3 regions of the Rosenbergiella sp. YN46 genome follow, and region 3 is predicted to be linked to each of the others. Evidence: riboswitches for the same ligand, from Rfam matches in the RefSeq annotation. Region 3 holds a riboswitch; each other region holds the start of a gene.
What was found. Region 3 has a riboswitch for thiamine pyrophosphate ahead of thiB (thiamine ABC transporter substrate binding subunit). Riboswitches for the same ligand answer to the same signal wherever they lie in the genome.

Region 1 (6,997 bases), on a different contig from region 3:
TAATCCCGAAGGGCGATTTTCACGCCGGAAAGCCAGGTTGCCAGGAGGTGGCGTTTGAGCCTCCTGACCCGTTCACCAGTTCCGGAACCGGCATAAGAGAAATCACCTTAAGGTGAACGGAACCTTCGCCAGCGCGGCATATTCCCCCGGCACACAGCACCGTCGCAAAAATAGCGCAACCGGCATGACCACGTATTACATCCGCAGCCCCAGTCTGCATTTGAAAGGCCACCTGGTAGAATATGTGATGCGGCGGGCTGTTCCGTTCACTTCAGGTAGCTGCTTCTCTGTCAATCCACCGCGGGTGAACGGGCCAGGGGGGCTCAGTCGCCGCTCCCCTGGCAACCCGGGCTCCCCGGCGGTAAAAAACGCCGCTGACGCGGGCCCCTTCGCTTATCACTCCGGGCTTTTCGGAACGGGCAAGAGTCGCCTTCCCTGGCGACCTTGCCCTGTCGCGACATCCTGTCGCTCCTCCGGCCCTTCGTGAACGCTACGGCGTTTTTTAAGCCGGGAGGCTACACCCTCGTCGCTTCAGGCTGGTTGCTCAAAAGCGACCAGCATCATTCTTTGCTGTCTCAGGGCAGAAGATGTAAGAGCAACAGGCAGCTACGGCGTAATCCTCTCCCCAGTGGGGAGCAGGACAATCACCAAATAATCTTGTAATCATATAATCAAAAAATCACCACCACGCATGAAAGTGATGCACCGGCCCATGCCCATGCCCCACCTCCAGGCTATCGGCAGCGGCCAGCGCCTGCGTCAGCCAGGCCTTGGCCTCCACCACGCTCTGAGCCCAGTCATCATAACGTGGACGCAGCGCCGCCAGCGCCGATGAAAGCGTACAGCCAGTGCCATGGGTGTTTTTGGTCCGCACCCTTGGCGCGGTAAAGCGCTGAGCGCCATCGCGAGTAAACAGCCAGTCCGGGCTTTCGGCATCGTCCAGATGGCCGCCCTTCATCAGTACCGCCTCGCAGCCCAGGGCCATTAGCGCTTCCCCCTGCAGATGCATCTCGCGTTCGCTGGTCGCCATCGGCGCTTCCAGCAGTGCCGCGGCCTCCGGCAGATTCGGGGTGATTAACGACACCCGGGGCAGCAGATGTTCGCGCAGCGCCGAAACCGCCGAAGGCGACAGCAGCGGATCGCCGCTTTTCGCCAGCATCACGGTATCCAGCACCACGACAGGCGGCTGCCAGTACGCCAGCCGCTCCGCTACCGCTTCGACAATATCGGTTTCCGCCAGCATGCCGATCTTTACCGTATCAATACGCAGATCGCTGAACACCGAGTCAAGCTGGGCCGCCACAAAATCGGGCTCGATACGATAGACCGACTGCACGCCGCGCGTGTTCTGGGCCACCAGCGCGGTTATCACGCTGGCGCCATAAGCGCCAAGCGCAGAAAAGGCTTTCAGATCCGCCTGGATACCCGCCCCGCCGCTGGGGTCGGTACCGGCAATGGTCAGGGCGTTAATGCGCTTCATGCCAGCACCTCCTCATTCAGTTGCCATAACGCATCAAGGAAGCGCGGAACAAAGCTCCCCGGCCCCTGGCTACGGGCAACGGCTATCTCCCCGGCGCGGGTCATTATCCGACAACCGGCAGCGACATTTTCCAGACGCTCGCCCGGCAGTGCGCAGCAGGCCGCCGTCAGCGCAGAAAGCGCACAACCGGTGCCCACCACCCGGGTCATCATGATATCGCCGCCGGGCACCTCCAGAATACGTTCGCCGTCGGTGATGTAATCCACCTCGCCGGTGACCGCCACCACAGCGCCGCTCTCACGGGCCAGTTGACGGGCCGCAGGCAGCGCAACCCGCGTACTGTCGGTGCTGTCGACGCCGCGTCCCCCGCCCGGCACTCCGGCCAGCGCCAGAATTTCCGATCCGTTGCCGCGAATCACAGCAGGCTGAAGCGCCAGCACTTCCCGGGCGAAGTCGCTACGTAGCGTCAGGCCGCCCACCGCCACCGGGTCAAGCACCCATGGGCGCTGCGCCCTGCGAGCGCTGTCGATGGCGGCACGCATGGCGCTGGCTCGCTCGCGGGTCAGGGTACCGATATTGATTAAAAGCGCATTCGCGATGGCGCTAAACTGCGCCGCCTCTTGTTCATCCACTACCATGGCAGGGGAAGCCCCAAGGGCCAGCAAAACGTTAGCGGTAAAGGTCTGTACCACATCGTTGGTCATGCAGTGAACCAGCGGCGATATGGTACGAAGATGATGCAGCGTCTGCAGGACGGCCCTGCTGCTCAGTGGGTCAGATTGCATGGTGAACTCCCGACCGACGCGAAGAAGTGCGATACCGGTTCGGGCATCTGACTTCCCTACGCCGGCATTATCCGGATCAGGTCAACGGGTCTTTCTCAGCCCCGCGTCCAGTCAGCGGAGCACCCCGAGTCATTGAAAATCAAAAGATTGCGATAAAGGTTTCGTTAATCGCCGATCGGGATAATACGGGTGAGAGCCCCAGGAAACAAGAGCCAACCAGCGGTTTTCCCCATCAACCTGCCCAGAAATGCCACCGGCTACGGCCGGGGCCACACTATAAAGCAGGAATAGCAAAGCGCCTGCCGGAAAGGCAGCGACCAACCGGCAGACAAACACGTTGTCGAATGGAATCCGTCACGGCTCAAAAAAAAGGGGACGGAGTCAATATCCAAATCATTGTTCAAATAACCGCCAACCTTCAGGCGGTTATTCACTGCCAGCCAGGTAAATAGTGATCATTATCAAAAATACTCCCCCCTTCCAACCTAGAATCGGCACAAAAGCACTGGTTTTAACGTTTATTTCATGTCTGTTTCTCAATAAGGAAAAATATTATGGGATCGGTTAGCTCAGGCTCAGTTCATAAAATGGGAGTGGTCGCCCTTACGCTGGTTACCGCCTCAAATATGATGGGTTCCGGCGTATTTATGTTACCCACCAACCTTGCCGGCGTTGGTTATATATCGCTGTGGGGTTGGGTGCTTACCATTGTCGGCGTCATCGCCCTGGCGCTGGTATTCGCCAAAACCAGTTTAATTACGCCGCGTACCGGCGGGATTGTGGCCTATGCCAGCGATGCATTTGGCCCGTTTATTGGTTTTCAAACCACCGTGTGCTACTGGATTAGCGCCTGGGTGGGTAATGTGGCCCTGCTGGTCGCCGGGGTAGGATATTTAAGTTATTTCTTCCCGGAATTAAAAAACCCGGTGTACAGCAGTATTGCCGCCATTGTTATTTTATGGGCCTTTATTGTGCTGGCAAGCTTCGGCGCCAGAACCGCCAGCCGCGCCCAGTCATTTACCGCAGGCTGTATGCTGTTGGTGGTATTGGGCGTCGGTGTCGTAGGCTGGTTCTGGTTCGATCCGCATATGTTCACTGAAGTGTATAACGGCACCGGCCGCAGCGACGGATCGGCGATTATCTCTGCCGCATCCATTGCGCTGTGGGGATTCCTGGGTGTTGAATCAGCGGTAGTTTCTACCGGTCAGGTGGATAATCCGGAAAAAACCGTACCCAAGGCAACGGTATATGGCCTGTTGATCGCCTCAGTCTGCTATGTGGGCAGTTGCTCGGTGATTATGGGTCTGGTGCCGCACAGTGAGCTGGTTAACTCCGCCGCCCCCTTTGCCGACGCCGCGCGCTATATGTTCGGCAACACCGCTGGCAACATTGCTTCGGCACTAAGCATTATCGCCTGCTTCGGCTCTATCTCCGGCTGGCTTATCCTGCAGTCCGAAGGCCCGCGCGCTGGCGCCCAACAGGGGCTGTTCCCGCAGTTCTTCGCCGATACCAATAAGCGCGACGTTCCCATGAAAAGCCTGATTTTCACCGGCGTACTGATGAGCCTGGTGTTAATGATGACGGCCTCCCCTAACCTGGCGAAACAGTTCGAAGTGGTCATTCTGATGTCGGTCTTCGCTTCGCTGCTGCCCTATATGTACGCCCTGATTTCCCTGCCGATCATTATGGTTTCGAAGAAATTAAATCGCGGTCGCAGCTTCATGTTTTATTGCGTGATGGTGGTTATCGGCATTATTTACAGCATCTTCGCCCTGCTGGGCTCCGGCAGCGATTCCATGTTCTGGGGCGTAGTGATGATGATGGTGACCATTCCGCTGTTCTGCTTCGTGGCCGCCGGTCGCAGCAGGAAAGGCGAGAAAGTGCTTTATCTGGATAAGAAAGTCTGAATATCAGTTGTGATTAAACGTTATGTTGAAAAGGAGAAATAAAATGACATTATCCATCGCAGATCAGAATAAACTCGATGCATTTTGGTCATATTGCGTTAAGAACCAGTATTTCAATATTGGTTATCCGGAATCCGCTGATTTCGATTACACCATTCTGGAAAGGTTTATGCGCTTTTCCATTAATAACTGCGGCGACTGGGCGGAATATTGCAACTATCTGCTGAACTCGTTCGAATTTGAAAAAGAGGTGATGGAATATTTTGCCCAGCTGTTCAAAATTCCGTTTGAGGAAAGCTGGGGCTACGTCACCAACGGCGGTACCGAAGGCAATATGTTCGGCTGTTATCTGGGGCGTGAATTATTCCCGGACGGTACCCTGTACTACTCCAAAGACACCCACTATTCGGTCGCCAAGATCGTTAAGCTGCTGCGCATTAAGTCACGGGTGGTGGAATCCCAGCCTAACGGCGAGATGGACTACGACGATCTGATGCGCAAAATCGCCGCCGACGACGAGCGGCATCCGATTATTTTCGCCAATATCGGCACCACGGTACGCGGCGCTGTCGATAATATCGCCATCATCCAGCAGCGCCTGAAGGAAGCGGGCATCGCCCGGGAAGATTACTACCTGCACGCCGACGCGGCGCTGAGCGGCATGATTCTACCCTTCGTTGACGAACCCCAGCCCTTTACCTTTGCCGACGGCATCGACTCTATCGGCGTTTCTGGCCATAAGATGATCGGTAGCCCCATCCCCTGCGGGATCGTCGTGGCACGGCGTAAAAACGTCGATTTGATCAGCGTTGAAATCGACTACATCTCAGCCCACGACAAAACCATCACTGGCTCCCGTAACGGCCATACACCGCTGATGATGTGGGAGGCGGTGCGCAGCCACACTTTCGCCGACTGGCAGCGTCGCATTCGCCACTGCCTTGACATCGCGCAGTACGCGGTCGATCGCTTCCAGGTCGCAGGCATTAACGCCTGGCGCAATAAAAACTCCATTACCGTGGTCTTCCCCTGCCCGTCGGAAGCGGTATGGAAAAAACACTGCCTGGCAACATCGGGCGACGTTGCTCACCTGATCGCTTCCGGGCACCACCTGGATACCAGCAAGGTTGACGCCTTGATCGACGATGTCATCGCCGATCTCAACGCCCGCGCGGCGTAAAAAAGGGTGGTGATTCCTCACCACCCTTCGCGCAAACGCGCCACTGGCACCAGAGCCAACCGTTACCAGTGGCGCATCCGGCTCGCTACGAGCCCCGTTCACGCTAAACGCTTTACCCGGGTAAAGCAACATCCGCAAGAGCGGCGTTCGCAACCTGCCAGTCCTTTCATCTCACTGCGTCGGGACAAAAAATGATATGGATGAAAACCGCTCAACTTCGCACCGTATGGGGTTGCTGGCGCTGACTGTCATGACGGCGTCCAATATGATGGGCAGCGGCGTCTTTATGCTGCCCACTACCCTTGGGCAAATCGGTTCAGTCTCGGTATGGGGATGGGCGCTGACCTTCCTGGTCATCCTCTGCCTGGCGCTCATCTTCAACAAGATGAACGCCCTCTTCCCACATAATGGCGGCATTATCGCCAGCATTCACTACTGTTTTGGCCCCTTTATCGGCCTGCAAATGACGCTGTTTTACTGGCTGGCCACCTGGGTCGGTAACTGCGCCCTGCTGCTGGCAGGCGTGGGCTATCTCTCTTTCTTTTTCCCCGTTCTGCGCCACCCGCTTTACGGCGCGCTGGCCTGTATTGCCCTGCTGTGGCTGGCAGTACTCCTGGGGCTGCGCGGCGCAAAGCTGGTAGGCAGAGCGCAACTTATCACCGGCGGCTGTATGGTCGCAGCCATTCTCAGCATCGGCTTACTGGGCTGGCGCCACTTCAATCTCCATATCTATCTGGATGCCTGGAATCTGAGCGGCCAGTCGGACAGCCATGCCGTGATTAATGCGGCGGTGATTTCACTGTGGGGATTTCTGGGAGTGGAGTCCGCCTCGGTTTCCCGCAGCCAGGTGAAAAAACCGGAGCGTACCGTGCCGCTGGCCACCCTGTTCGGGCTGGCCATCACCGGCCTGTGCTATGCCAGCTCCACCAACGTGATTATGGGCATTCTGCCTCATGCCACGCTGGCGGCGTCGGCCTCGCCCTTCGCCGATACCGCTCGGGCCATCTGGGGCACCGGTGCCGGAAAGCTTATCTCCGCAGCGGCCATCATCGCCTGTCTGGGCGCCATGCCCGGCTGGCAGATTCTGCAAACAGAAGTTCCCCGGGCGGCAGCGGAATCGGGCATTTTTCCTCCGATTTTCGCCCGCACGAATCGTTACGGCGTGCCCTGGGTCGCGCTGATCTTTACCGCTATCCTGATGACCCTGGTGCTGCTGATGACGCTGTCGGCGAGCCTGCAAAGCCAGTTCAGAAGCGTCATTGTTCTGGCCGTTGCGGCCAGCCTTTTTCCTTACGCTTTCGCCGCCCTGGCGCTACCCGGAATGATGGTGATGAAAGACCGCTATCGCGGCGGCGGATTTTACGGCTACTGCCTGTTGAGCCTGACCACCTTTGCATTTATTGCGGGCGCGATACTGTCCGGACAGTCGCGCGCCCTGCTGTGCGGCGTTTTGCTACAAATCGCCACAATCCCCCTTTACCTGTTGTATATCGTACGCCGGCAACGACGGGAGCAAACCACTGCCTCCCTGCTACTGCCGGCGCCTGGTTCTCATCAATAAAAAGGAATCTGTATGATCAAGTTACGCGCAATACGTGGAATGCGGGACGTGCTGCCGGATGAAACGCCCATGTGGCAATGGCTG
Region 2 (6,997 bases), on a different contig from region 3:
CTTGCTCAGTGGCCGCCTCGATGCAATCCGAATTATTTCGGACATAGATCTCGCCGCCTTTGGCGCGAAACGCATTCGACATATCTTTCATCCCGGAGGCGATCTCCTGCTGCGCCGCATAGTCGCGAACTTCCTGGGTTATCTTCATCGAACAGAATTTCGGGCCGCACATGGAGCAGAAATGCGCTACTTTTCCGGATTCCTGAGGCAGGGTTTCATCGTGATAGGCGCGGGCGGTAAAGGGATCGAGCGCCAGGTTGAACTGATCCTCCCAGCGGAACTCGAAGCGCGCCTTGGACATGGCGTTGTCGCGGATCTGGGCGCCGGGATGGCCTTTGGCCAGATCGGCGGCGTGCGCGGCTATCTTATAGGTAATTAGTCCCTGGCGGACGTCCTCTTTATTCGGCAGACCAAGGTGCTCTTTCGGGGTGACGTAGCAGAGCATGGCGCAGCCGAACCAGCCTATCATCGCGGCACCAATGCCAGAGGTAAAATGGTCATAGCCGGGCGCGATATCGGTGGTGAGCGGCCCCAGCGTATAGAATGGCGCTTCGTGGCAGTGTTCCAGCTCTTCGGTCATATTACGACGGATCATCTGCATTGGCACGTGGCCGGGGCCTTCGATCATTACCTGAACATCATACTCCCAGGCGATTTTTGTCAGCTCGCCCAGGGTATGTAGTTCGGCGAACTGGGCCTCGTCATTGGCGTCCTGGATCGATCCGGGGCGCAGACCGTCGCCCAGCGACAGGGAAACGTCATAGGCGCTACAGATCTCGCAGATTTCGCGGAAGTGCTGGTAGAGGAAGTTTTCCTGATGATGCGACAGGCACCATTTGGCCATGATGGAGCCGCCGCGTGACACAATGCCGGTCAGGCGTTTGGCTGTCATCGGTACATAGCGTAACAGGACGCCCGCATGAATCGTAAAGTAATCGACGCCCTGTTCCGCCTGTTCCAGCAGCGTATCGCGGAACATTTCCCAGGTCAGATCCTCGGCAATGCCGTTCACCTTCTCCAGCGCCTGATAGATGGGCACCGTACCAATCGGAACCGGGCTATTTCGCAGTATCCATTCACGGGTTTCGTGAATATAACGCCCGGTAGAGAGATCCATTACGGTATCAGCCCCCCAGCGGGTGGCCCAGACCAGTTTTTCGACCTCCTCTTCAATGGAAGAGGTCACCGCGGAGTTACCAATGTTGGCATTGATTTTTACCAGGAAGTTACGGCCGATAATCATCGGTTCGGACTCAGGATGATTAATATTGGCGGGAATAATCGCGCGTCCGGCGGCCACTTCATCACGCACGAATTCTGGCGTGATATTCTGCGGTAGATGAGCGCCGAAGCTTTCGCCGGGATGCTGCTGGCGCAGTACCTCGCCGCGAATGCGCTCGCGACCCATGTTTTCGCGCAGGGCGATAAATTCCATCTCTGGCGTGACGATGCCCCGGCGGGCGTAATGCAACTGCGTGACTCGTTTGCCCGTAAGAGCGCGGCGCGGAGGCAGCAGACCGGTAAAACGCAGTTCGTCCAGACCGTCGTCCGCCAGTCGTGCTTTGGTATAGCTGGAGCTGCGATCGTCAAGCAGAGCAGTATCATTACGCGCGTCAATCCACGGCTGACGTAGCTTCGCCAGTCCTTCGCGAACATTAATGGCGATATCCGGATCGCCATAAGGGCCGGAGGTATCGTAGACCGGCACCGGCTCGTTCTCTTCGTACTGCGGATTCACTTTATCGCCGCCGATGGGGGTCGGGCTCATCTGAATTTCGCGCATCGGAACCTGGATATCCTGACGGGAGCCGGTCAGATAGATGCGGCGGGAATTGGGGAAGTTGGTGCCTTCCAGGGTATCGATAAACTGCTGGGCGGCGGCGCGCTGTTCGCGGCGATTAGGTTTTGCTGGTAAAGACATAGCTCGTTCCGGTTTAGATGACTGGAAGTGGCTTGTCAGAACAACGGAATGAGTAACAGGCATGGGCGCAGGTGCGCACGGACGAAATTACTCTTGTTCCCTTCGCAGGTTTTAACCTGATCAGGTTCCGCGGATCCCGAATTAACGGTCTCAGCCCGTGCGTGGCACTGGGCACTCCGACAAGATAAAAGGCCTGCTCCCTTCAATCGGGCAGGCCATATGTAAACTACGCGTTAATGAAAGGGAACTCAAGCCGGTCGTGCAAAATGTCCGCAATCATTAGCGCTGTCCAGACTATCACCCAGCGCTAAAACGATCAGGCGATCTTCCAGCGTAAAGCGGGAGTCCATGGATTCGCCAAGCTTCGAAAGCACCTGGTGGAATTCCAGACAGTTGTCGTGATCGATGGCGATCTCCAGATGTGAATCGTAATAATCCATGATCTGTTGGGTATTTGCTTCCAGTTGAGTCCAGACCTGCCCGGCGCAGGAACGGGACTCTCCCTCTTCCATTTCGCGGATAATACGTTCATAAATATTGAAGTGGCCGCAGGAGAGATAATCCACCAGACGCTGGCAGTAATCATCCAGCGCCATTTCATCCAGCGCAGAGAGCGATCCTTTGCCGGGTTTAAGCCCGACCAGGTTGTAATACGCCACTAACAGCTGCTTGCGATCCTGCAGTAAACGATCGATCAACTCATTACAACCACCAACGCGCTCTGTCAGTCTTTCCAGTTGGTTTAGCATGATTGACTCCGTGAGTTATATGATTAAAACGCTAAGTGACCTGGAATGTAAAAACAATGTTAAAAGAGTGCCAGTGAAGCTGAGGTCGTGCAAGAGATTATGGAACATATAGTAGAAAAATTAGACTATGGTTGGTGGTTCGTCAGCCATCAACAGAAATTATGGCTGCCGCAGGGCGAGCTCCCTCATGGTCACGCTCAGCAATTTGGGCTAACGGGCAGTAGTGCGGTACAGGTTGGCAGCTGGCAGGGGGAACCCGCCTGGCTGGTGTCCCAGGATCGACCGCGCGATATGGGATCGGTGCGTCAGTTGATCGATGAGGATCCTGAGCTATTCCAGCTGGCCGGGCGTGCCGTTCAACTGGCTGAATTTCACCGTTCCCACCGTTTTTGCGGTTATTGTGGGCATCGGATGCATCCCAGTAAAACAGAGTGGGCGATGCTGTGCGGTAGCTGTCGACAGCGTTACTACCCGCAGATCGCTCCCTGCATTATTGTTGCGATCCGCGATCGCGATAAGATTCTGCTGGCCCAGCATAATCGTCATCGGAATGGTCTTTATACCGTGCTGGCGGGATTCGTTGAGGTGGGGGAAACCCTGGAACAGGCGGTTGCGCGTGAAGTTATGGAAGAGAGCGGCGTGAAAATTAAGAATCTGCGTTATATCTCCTCCCAGCCCTGGCCGTTTCCCCAGTCGCTGATGACCGCCTTTATGGCGGATTACGACAGCGGCGAATTGATCGTCGATCGCAGCGAGCTGCTGGATGCCGGCTGGTATCGCTACGATCGGCTACCGTTGCTGCCGCCGCCGGGAACGGTGGCGCGACGCCTGATCGAAGATACTGTGGCCCTGTGCCGTGCCGAAGATGGGACAGGCTGAGCCGTATTGTGATGAATCGGCCAGAATGATATATACACGCTGATTTTTTAGGATTCCTTACTAAAGTATTTCTCCTTTCGGTCGATCCTGACTGGAAGGAGGACTATCTCGTGTATTCAGAATGGGTTATTGAAATAAACGCTCAGGGGACAGGGGCGAGTTGTCAGGGGAAAGGGATATGCCCGAAAAAATAACGCAATGCTGTTTATATGGCATTTGGCTGGCCTGGCTAAGTGCCATTATCGGTTATGCCATGGCGCATAATGAGCTGTTGATTATTTCCGTTTCGCTACTGGCAGGACTGTGTTTGATGCTGCTGGCTTACAAATTCTTTTCAGGAAGGAGAACGTTCAGGATGTTTAATTTTAATAAGAGCGGTGAGAAGACGGATTCTCAGAATACGGTAACGAACGTGGCGGCGGGCGAAAGTCTTCCCAAAATGGAGCTGTCGCCGTCGGAAGGGCGAGTGGTCAGAGAAACAGCGATCACTCCAGGAACGGTGTTGAGCGGCTCGATATCCAGCGAGTCGGATATCGTGATCGATGGCACTGTTGAAGGAGATATCAGCAGCCAGAAGAGCGTGCGGATAGATAACCATGGGAATATCACCGGTAATGTTGTGGGCCATAAGATCATGGTTAACGGCTATCTGAAGGGGACCTGCCGGGGGCACAGCGTGGTGATTATGGCTCGCGGGCGTGTGGAAGGGGAAATTTTCGCGCATGAATTCTCGATTGAACGCGGTGGTATTTTTAGCGGTAGTTCACACCACGTTGAAGCGATGACCGACAATAATGTGGCGGCTCAGGGCACACTTCCGGCGCCGGAACCGACCGGTGAGGATAATGTGATTACACCTGAGTTTCTCGGCAAAGAGACGCCGGAAGAGAAAAAAATCCGTCAAAATTAAGTGAATGCCAGAAAAACGGCCCGCCCCCATGTGCGGGCCGTTTTTCATTCCATGCCCTGACGAGGAGATCCGTACATCCGCCTGGGTGGCAATGCATGTTAATCTATGGCGACCATTTGTAAGGAAAACGCTGATGACCGAACTGAAAAACGATCGATATCTGCGCGCGTTGCTGCGCCAGCCGGTGGACGTGACGCCGGTATGGATGATGAGGCAGGCAGGGCGCTATCTTCCGGAATATAAAGCCACTCGCGCCCAGGCCGGGGACTTTATGTCGCTGTGCAAAAATCCGGAGCTGGCCTGTGAAGTCACGCTACAGCCGCTGCGTCGCTTTGAGCTGGATGCGGCGATTCTGTTTTCCGACATTCTGACCGTTCCGGACGCTATGGGACTCGGTCTTTATTTTGAAGCAGGCGAAGGGCCGCGCTTTGCGCGCCCGGTACGCAGCCGTGCTGATGTCGACAAGCTGCCGGTACCGGATCCGGAACAGGAGCTTGGCTACGTAATGGATGCCGTGCGTACTATTCGTCACGGTCTGCAGGGCTGCGTCCCGCTCATCGGCTTTTCCGGCAGTCCCTGGACCCTGGCGACCTATATGGTGGAAGGCGGCAGCAGCAAGGCATTTACCGTGATTAAAAAGATGATGTATGCCGACCCCGAGGCGCTGCATTGTCTGCTGGATAAACTGGCTCAGAGCGTCACGCTGTATCTGAACGCTCAGATCCGCGCGGGGGCGCAGGCGGTGATGATCTTCGACACCTGGGGTGGCGCGTTGACCGGGCGTGACTATCAACTGTTCTCCCTGAATTACATGCACAGGATCATTGATGGCCTGCAGCGCGAAAGCGAAGGCCGCCGCGTACCGGTGACGTTGTTTACCAAAGGGGGCGGCCAGTGGCTGGAGGCTATGGCGCAGACTGGCTGTGATGCGCTGGGTCTGGACTGGTCTACCGATATCGCCGACGCCCGACGCCGGGTAGGGGATAAGGTCGCGCTGCAGGGAAATATGGACCCTTCAATTCTCTATGGCTCCCCGGAGCGTATCGAGCAGGAGGTGGCATCCATCCTCGCCGGGTTCGGCGAAGGCGAAGGACACGTCTTTAATCTGGGGCACGGTATTCATCAGGATGTCCCGCCTGAGCACGCCGGCGCTTTTGTCGAGGCGGTACACCGCCTTTCCGGGCAGTATCATCGGTAAGGAGCCGCTCATGGATCTCGCCTCGCTTCGTGCTAAACAGCTGGAACTGGCTTCATCGGTTTCCCGTTTCGATCGTCTGGATGTCGAGCCTCCCCGCCTGATCGGTGGCGCGGATGTTGGGTTCGAGCAGGGAGGCGAAGTGACGCGAGCGGCTATAGTGCTGCTGAAATTCCCCTCTCTGGCGCTGGTGGAGCATCGCGTGGCGCGAATTGCGACTACGATGCCTTACATTCCCGGTTTTCTGTCGTTTCGCGAGGTTCCGGCGCTACTGGCGGCCTGGGAACAGCTTTCGCAGCAGCCCGATCTGCTGTTCGTGGATGGACATGGCATTTCGCACCCGCGCCGCGTGGGGGTCGCCAGCCATTTTGGTTTGCTGGTGGATATTCCGACTATCGGTGTAGCGAAGAAAAGGCTGTACGGTAAATATGAAGGCCTGTCGGATGAGCCTGGCGCCAGCGCGCCGCTGATGGACAAAGACGAACAGTTGGGCTGGGTATGGCGCAGTAAGAAACGCTGCAACCCGCTGTTTATTTCTACCGGCCACCGGGTTAGTGCCGACAGCGCGCTGACGTGGGTTCAGCGCTGCATGATGGGCTACCGATTGCCGGAGCCGACGCGTTGGGCCGATGCGGTGGCTTCCGGACGCCCGGCATTCATTCGCTGGCAGGAAAATAACCGTTGATTCGGGTAAACTGCCCAGGTTGACGATTAATGAGAACCCGAGATGCTACAGAACCCCATTCATCTGCGGCTGGAGAAGCTGGAAAGCTGGCAGCACGTCACCTTTATGGCGTCGCTTTGCGAGCGGATGTACCCCAATTACGTTATGTTTTGCCAGCAGACCGGTTTTGGCGAACCGCAGCTTTACCGCCGGATCCTTGATCTGGTCTGGGAAACGCTGACCGTCAAAGATGCCAAAGTGAATTTTGACAGCCAGCTTGAAAAGCTGGAAGCCGCGATTCCGGGGGCCGACGATTACGATATTTATGGCGTTTATCCGGCCATCGATGCCTGCGTTGCGCTGAGCGAACTCTTGCATTCGCGGCTGAGTGGTGAAACGCTTGAGCATGCCATTGAGGTCAGCAAGACTTCTATTACCACGGTGGCGATGCTGGAAATGACCCAGGCTGGTCGCGAAATGAGCGATGAAGAGCTTAAGGAAAATCCGGCAGTGGAAGAAGAATGGGATATTCAGTGGGAAATATTCCGACTTTTGGCGGCCTGCGAAGAGCGCGACATTGAGCTGATAAAAGGGCTGAGAGCCGACCTCCGGGAGGCCGGTAGCAGCAATATCGGTATAAATTTGCAGCAGTGAGACAACAAAACGTGATTTACTGCCT
Region 3 (6,997 bases):
GCGGCGATTTCCTCCACCTCTTTGCGCTGCTGCGCATTCAGTCGCAGCCCGGGGTTCAGACCCAGACCGATATTCTGACGTACGCTGAGGTGCGGGAACAGATTGTGCTCCTGAAAAAGCATGGAAATCGGACGCTGGTCGGGCGGCGTACGGGTATGGTCGACGTCGTTAAGCAGAATACGACCGCTGCCAGGCGTCAGGAAACCGGCAATCAGATTGAGAAGAGTACTCTTCCCCGCGCCGCTGGGGCCGAGTATCGCCAGGCGTTCTCCGCGTGCGACCTGCAGGCTAAAGCGCATGGGCAGGTGATGATACAGCCAGGTTACATCAGTCAGTGTCAGCATGGCGCCCCGGTAATTTTTCCATCAGAGTGAACAGTGCAAGGCAGAGCAGCAGCAGTAGCAGCGCAGTGACCGCGCCATCGTCGCTGCGGTAGGCGCCGATCTGCTGGTAGAGATAAAAAGGCAGGGTACGGAAATCTTCATTGCCGAACAGCGCCACCACGCCGAAGTCGCCAATCGACAGGACGCAGGCGAAGGCCAGCGCCTGAGCAATCGGGCGCTTCAGGGCCTGTAGCTCAATGATTCTCAGGCGGTTGATACCGCGAATTCCCAGCCCCTGGCACAGCGGGCCGTAACGCTCCGCCAGATCGCGCATGGGATTTTCCAGCACCTTAAGCGCATAAGGGATCGCCATTAGCGCATTGGTGAAAATTACGATGGCGTCCGCCGATTCCGGCAGGCCGGTGGTGGCGTTAAGCAGCAGGAAGAATCCGGTCGCCAGTACGATGCCCGGCATGGCGAGGATCAACATGCCGCTCAGCTCCAGCGCCTGGCCCGCCAGCGGCTGCTTGCGCAGGCGCAGCTCGCGGGAGCTCCAGAGCAGCATCAGGGTCAGCGCGACGCACAGCAAGCCAGCGGCGATGGCGATCCGCAGCGACGTCCAGACCGCCTGCCACAGCGCGCCCTGCTGGAGCATGTGTGGCAGAGGGCCGCGCAAACCGTCCGCTACAATTGCCAGCAGTGGCGGCAGCATCAGTAGTAGCAGCAGCAAGATAAGTAGCACATCCAGGGCACGCGAGAACAGGTTGCTCTCGGGGGCGCGCCAGCCCATGGTCAGGGTGGCGCCCGCGGGAATAGCTTTACTGAAGCGCTGGGCCAGTAGCATGAGGCCCAGACAGCAGAATAGCTGAATCAAAGCCAGTAGCGCCGCCCGGGCCGGATCGTAGTCATAGCTAAGGGCCTGGTAGATGGCCAGTTCAATGGTGGTGGCTTTAGGGCCGCCGCCCAGCGCCAGCACGGTGGCGAAGCTTGCAAAGCACAGCATGAAAATCAGGGCGGCGGTAGGGAAGATCTGACGCCGCAGCCACGGCCACTCCACCAGCCGGAACAGCGACCAGCCGCGTATGCCCAGTTGAGCGGCGAGCCTGCGCTGCTCGCCGGGAATACTCTCCAGCGCCTGGAGCAGCAGTCGGGTGGCCATCGGCAAGTTAAAAAAGAGGTGCGCCAGCAATATTCCCTGCAGGCCATAGGGAGAGAATGACCAGTCGATGCCCAGCCACTGGCAAATCCCGGCCAGCCAGCCCTGACGTCCATAAACGGAAAGAAGACCGAAAACCGCCACCAGCACCGGCAGCACCAGCGTCATGGCGCATAGCCGCAGCAGAAGCTGACGCCCGGGGAAGCGGCGACGCCACAGGGCCCGCGCCAGGGGAATGGCCGGGAGCACGGAGAGCAGCGCTGAAAGAAAAGCCTGCCAGAACGAAAAGCGCACCACGTGCCACAGATAGTCGTCCTGGATCAGGGCGCGGGGATCGACGGCTGGCGCGCTGAACCACAGGGCGCCGAAGGCGGCCAGCGCCACGCCGAGTACCAGCCCGGCGGCGAGCAGCCCCGGTTTCAGCCAGCCGGGAATCAGCGGCTGAGGGCGCGCTGCCATTCATCAATCCAGGCGGTGCGCTGTGTCGCTACCTGCTGAGGCGTAAACTGTAACGTCTTTTGGGGACGCATCAGCGTATTAAAGCCTTCGGGCAGTGAGACCGGGCTTACCGGATACATCCAGTTGCCGGTGGGGATGGTCTGCTGGAACGCCTTTGATACCACAAACTGCATAAATTTTTGGGCCAGCTCTGGCTGCTTGCTGCTTTTCAGGCGGGCCGCCACTTCTACCTGCATATAGTGCCCTTCGCTAAAGTTAGCGGCGGCGTAGTTATCTTTATGTTCTTCAATAAGCGAATAGGCTGGAGAGGTGGTGTAGCTAAGCACCAGATCCCCTTCGCCTTTCAGAAATAGCCCCCAGGATTCGCTCCAGCCCCGGGTCACGGTGACGGTTTTACGCGCCAGTTTTTGCCAGGCGTCGGGCGCTTTGTCTCCATAGACTTGTTTCATCCACAGCAGTAGCCCCAGCCCCGGAGTGCTGGTTCGGGGATCCTGATAGATAACCCGCCATTTCTGGGCGCTTTCCACCAGCTCTTTCAGGCTTGCGGGGGGATTTTTCAGGCGGTTTTTATCATATACGAAAGCGAACCAGCCGTAGTCGTAAGGCACGAAGGTGTCGTTTTGCCATCCGCCAGGTAGCGTCAGGTGGCGGGTGTCGACATCGCTTTTGGCGAACAGGCCGCTTTGGGTGGCCGCTTCCAGCAGATTATTGTCCAGGCCCAGTACCACATCCGCTTTGCTGTTTTTACCTTCCATTCGCAGGCGATTAAGCAGGGCGACTCCGTCCTCCAGCGCCACAAACTTCAGGGTACAATCGCAGTCGGCTTCGAAGGCTTTTTTAATGGCCGGGCCGGGGCCCCAGTCGGCGGCGAAAGAGTCATAGGTATAGACGGTGAGCTGCGGACTCGCAAAGACGGGCAGGGCGACCAGTGTGAGCAGCGGTAGCAGTTTATTCAGCACTTTGCACTCCAGTATTGGGTGGCAAAGGATTTTGGGCGTGGCCTCAAATCCCTTCGCCGGCGTTATCCGGATCAGGTTCGACGGGTATCTCTCAGCACATAGCACCCCGTTGAGAATGGCCCACATTGTAATGAGTTCGCTCGCATAGCGAAAGACGCGAAGGAGATTAAGGAAACCGTCTCTGATGGGGCGGCTACCGGGCCGATCTGCCTGATACGTCTGTCGTCGCCAAAGAGAGATTATGGGAGATGCTCCCTCTCTTTGGCGGATGACGACAACAGCCTGTATGCCCGAAAACTTAAACGTCTGGCGGCGCGAACCAGGCGGATTTAAAGTCGAACCAGCCCAGGGTGTTCATCCGCAGGCCACGCATGCTACGCTGGCCCTGGAGTATCAGCCAGTGATGGATAAGCGGCTGGATTTCAAGGCGATTAAGGCGCTGGCGGCACCATTCGGCCAGATCCAGCTCACCCGCCCGCCAGCGGCGCGCCTCTTCATGCCAGTCGCCGGGAATGCAGTGCTGGAGTAGCGGCACTTCATACAGGTGGGCAAATAGCGAAAATTCCAGCGGCAGAGTGAAGTTGGCGCTGTTCAGCCAGATATCGCTGATATCATTGCCTTTATGCCACTGGTCATAGTCCACTTCTTTAACGATCAGCTTCACCCCGTGTTCGGCCAGTAATTTCCCCATGATGTTTCCCAGGATCTGATGTTCGGCGTGATCGCGGTAGAAGGTTAGCGTGATAGCGTCGAGGCCGTCCGGTTTTTCAACCGGCTCCGGAGGTTGAGCGTGATGCCAGCGTGGCAACAGCCCCCAGGCCGGAAACCAGTAGCGCTGATATTGTTCACCGGCCCGATAGATCAGGCTGACCGGAGAAAGAACATGATTAATCCAGCGTTTCACATCGTCCCTGCGACCCGATTCCGAGCGCGCGTCGAACAAAATATAGTAGCACCCTTCCTCCAGCCGGCTCTCCACGGCTTTTTCGCTATCGCCGCTGCCTTCGAGCTGTACGCCGCAGCTGAGGTCTTCGCCGATTTCCGGTAGTACCCAGAAATTCACTTCGTCAATCAGGGCGCGGTAACCGAAATAGTCGTCGAACGCGTGAATTTTTAGCTGATTACTGGTATTGCGTTCGACCGCATAGGGGCCGCTGCCCACCGGCTGACGGGCGAAGTCCGGTATATCGCGCCACTCCCGGGGCAGTATCATGGCGGCGGAGTTGCCCATCAGCCAGGGCAGCCAGCGATCCGGCTGACTGAGATGGATATCGAGCGTCCAGGCGGTAGGGGAGTCGATACGGACGATGTGGCCATAGAGCGGGGTGGGATTGATGCGCCGCAGGGTTTCGATAACGTCCTGCATATCCAGCTCGCGACCGTGATGAAAATGAATGCCGGGACGCAGGTAGAAACGCCAGTGCAGCGGCGAAATTTGCTGCCAGTGGTGAGCGACATCCCCCTCTGCTTCCCCATTTTCCTCATTTATCCGGGTCAGGCCGCTGAAAATTTGGCGTACCACGTGGCTTTCCGAACGGCGTAGCGCCGTACCGGGCTGCAGGTTCAGCAGCGGGCGATAGTAGAGCACCCGTAAAATATGGCGCCCCTGGCGAAAGCTGCGGCCCAGATGGGAGACAATCATCTGGCGTACCGTCTGGCGATCGCCCACCAGTTGCAGCAACTGCTCGATGCGATCCTGTTCCAGCAGATCCTCCGCCCGCTGCTGTTGCAGCGTCAGGCCGGTGTAGATAAAGGTTAGCCGGGAGCGCCGTCCCCGGCCGGCTTCCGCCTGCCAGGTCAGCCATCCTTTATCCTGCATGGCGTTGAGCAGCGTCCGCATATGGCGGCGCGAGCAGCTCAACATCCGGGCCAGCTCGCTGAGCGTGGTCTGCTGGGATTTACCGTCGCAGCACTGCCACAGGCGGATAAACTGTTGTTGCAGGCGAGAGGAGGGCATAAAAGGAGAACTCCGTGACAGAAAGTCATCAATTTTAGTTTCCCTATATTAGGCGAATAATAGCGTCAGATGAAAGCGAGGCGCGTTGACCAGGTTGGAAAGCGATGCAGCGTAGCGGACATCATGTGTGACTGAGTATTGGTGCGAATATATCACCGGCCGACGGCTTGTTACCGTCGGCTTTTTTCTGGGTGATATTTGTAAAATCATCCCTCCGGGCGGAGGGATAATTATTAACGGGCGAAGGCGGGCTGTTTTTGTTCCCAGGCCGAGATAGCCTCTTCGTGTGTGAGCGTCAGGCCGATGCTGTCCAGGCCGTTCATCATGCAGTGACGGCGGAAGGTATCGATGGTGAAGGGATACTCTTTATCGCCGGCGATCACCTTTTCGCCTTCCAGATCGACCGTGAACGTAATGCCCGGCTGGCTCTGGACAAGCTGGAACAGTTCATCAACCTGCTGTTCGCTCAGGGTGACCGGCAGCAGCTGGTTATTAAAGCTGTTGCCGTAGAAGATATCGGCGAAGCTTGGGGCTATCACTACCTTAAAGCCGTAGTCGGTCAGGGCCCAGGGAGCGTGTTCGCGCGACGAGCCGCAGCCGAAGTTTTCACGCGCCAGCAGGATAGAGGCTCCCTGATATTGCGGATAGTTAAGAACAAAATTCGGGTCAGGCTGTTCGCCTTTGTCGTCCAGAAAACGCCAGTCGTTAAACAGATGGGCGCCAAAGCCGGTGCGGGTCACTTTCTGCAGAAACTGCTTCGGGATGATGGCATCGGTATCGACGTTCGCAGCATCCAGCGGGGCGACCAGGCCGGTATGTCGGATAAATTTTTCTGCCATGGTGTGCCTCCTATTTAATATTGCGAATATCGGCGAAACGGCCGGTGATAGCGGCGGCGGCGGCCATCGCCGGGCTCACCAGGTGGGTGCGTCCGCCGCGTCCCTGACGCCCTTCAAAGTTACGGTTGCTGGTAGATGCGCAACGCTCGCCGGGGTTCAGGCGATCGTTGTTCATCGCCAGGCACATGGAACAGCCCGGCAGACGCCATTCAAAACCGGCATCGAGGAAGATCTTATCCAGCCCTTCTTCTTCGGCCTGCGCTTTGACCGGGCCGGAGCCTGGTACCACCATGGCCAGCACGCCCGGCGCGACCTTGCGCCCTTTGGCGATGGCGGCGGCGGCGCGCAGATCTTCAATGCGTGAGTTGGTACAGGAACCGATAAACACCTTATCGATAGCGACATCGGTCAGGGGAACGCCTGGCTGCAGGCCCATATAGGCCAGCGCTTTCTCGGCGGAGGCGCGCTCCACCGGATCGGCGAATGAAGCCGGATCCGGCACGGCGTCGGTGACTGAAATGACCTGGCCCGGGTTCGTTCCCCAGGTTACCTGCGGCGCGATCTCTTCGGCATTCAGCGTAACGACGGTATCGAAAACGGCGCCTTCATCGCTCTTCAGCGTCTTCCAGTATGCGACGGCTTCGTCCCATGCACCCTCTTTCGGCGCATGGCGGCGGCCCTTCACATAGTTAAAGGTGGTTTCATCCGGCGCTACCAGGCCTGCTTTGGCGCCCATTTCGATCGCCATATTGCACAGGGTCATGCGTCCTTCCATGCTAAGCGCCTCGATGGCCGGGCCGCAGAATTCGACGACGTGGCCGGTACCGCCTGCGCTGCCGGTTTTCCCGATAATAGCCAGTACGATATCTTTCGCGGTGATGCCGGGGGCGGCCTGACCGGTGACTTCGATTTTCATCGTTTTGGCCCGGCCCTGTTTCAGGGTCTGGGTAGCCAGCACGTGTTCGACTTCCGAAGTGCCGATACCGAAAGCCAGAGCGCCGAAAGCGCCATGGGTGGCAGTATGGGAGTCGCCGCAGACGATGGTCATGCCGGGCAGGGTGATTCCCTGCTCGGGGCCCATAACGTGCACTATTCCCTGCCAGGGATGATTCAGATCGTAGAGCTCGACGCCGAATTCATTGCAGTTCTTAATCAGCGCCTGCATCTGAATGCGCGCCATCTCACCCGAAGCGTTGATGTCTTTGGTTTCGGTAGAGACGTTGTGATCCATGGTGGCGAAGGTCTTTCCCGGCTGGCGCACTTTGCGGTTATGGGCGCGCAGGCCGTCGAATGCCTGGGGGGAG

Region 1: another riboswitch for thiamine pyrophosphate. It lies ahead of thiM (hydroxyethylthiazole kinase); the one in region 3 lies ahead of thiB (thiamine ABC transporter substrate binding subunit).
Region 2: another riboswitch for thiamine pyrophosphate. It lies ahead of thiC (phosphomethylpyrimidine synthase ThiC); the one in region 3 lies ahead of thiB (thiamine ABC transporter substrate binding subunit).

What each region holds. Positions count from the first base shown of each region.
Region 1 is NZ_JAZHEE010000012.1:76,351-83,347, reverse strand. It holds gene thiD (bifunctional hydroxymethylpyrimidine kinase/phosphomethylpyrimidine kinase) at 680-1,480, opposite strand; gene thiM (hydroxyethylthiazole kinase) at 1,477-2,265, opposite strand; TPP riboswitch at 2,302-2,402, opposite strand; gene hdcC (histidine-histamine antiporter) at 2,820-4,172, shown strand; gene V3W49_RS11290 (histidine decarboxylase) at 4,216-5,352, shown strand; gene V3W49_RS11285 (amino acid permease) at 5,549-6,913, shown strand; gene hisS (histidine--tRNA ligase) at 6,926-6,997, shown strand, end outside.
Region 2 is NZ_JAZHEE010000040.1:4,498-11,494, reverse strand. It holds partial or broken gene thiC (phosphomethylpyrimidine synthase ThiC) at 38-1,921, opposite strand; TPP riboswitch at 2,002-2,110, opposite strand; gene rsd (sigma D regulator) at 2,170-2,670, opposite strand; gene nudC (NAD(+) diphosphatase) at 2,770-3,549, shown strand; gene V3W49_RS19665 (bactofilin family protein) at 3,905-4,459, shown strand; gene hemE (uroporphyrinogen decarboxylase) at 4,593-5,657, shown strand; gene nfi (deoxyribonuclease V) at 5,668-6,339, shown strand; gene V3W49_RS19650 (YjaG family protein) at 6,382-6,972, shown strand.
Region 3 is NZ_JAZHEE010000008.1:88,925-95,921, forward strand. It holds gene thiQ (thiamine ABC transporter ATP-binding protein ThiQ) at 1-344, opposite strand, end outside; gene thiP (thiamine/thiamine pyrophosphate ABC transporter permease ThiP) at 328-1,938, opposite strand; gene thiB (thiamine ABC transporter substrate binding subunit) at 1,914-2,897, opposite strand; TPP riboswitch at 2,928-3,016, opposite strand; gene sgrR (HTH-type transcriptional regulator SgrR) at 3,196-4,854, opposite strand; gene leuD (3-isopropylmalate dehydratase small subunit) at 5,088-5,693, opposite strand; gene leuC (3-isopropylmalate dehydratase large subunit) at 5,704-6,997, opposite strand, start outside.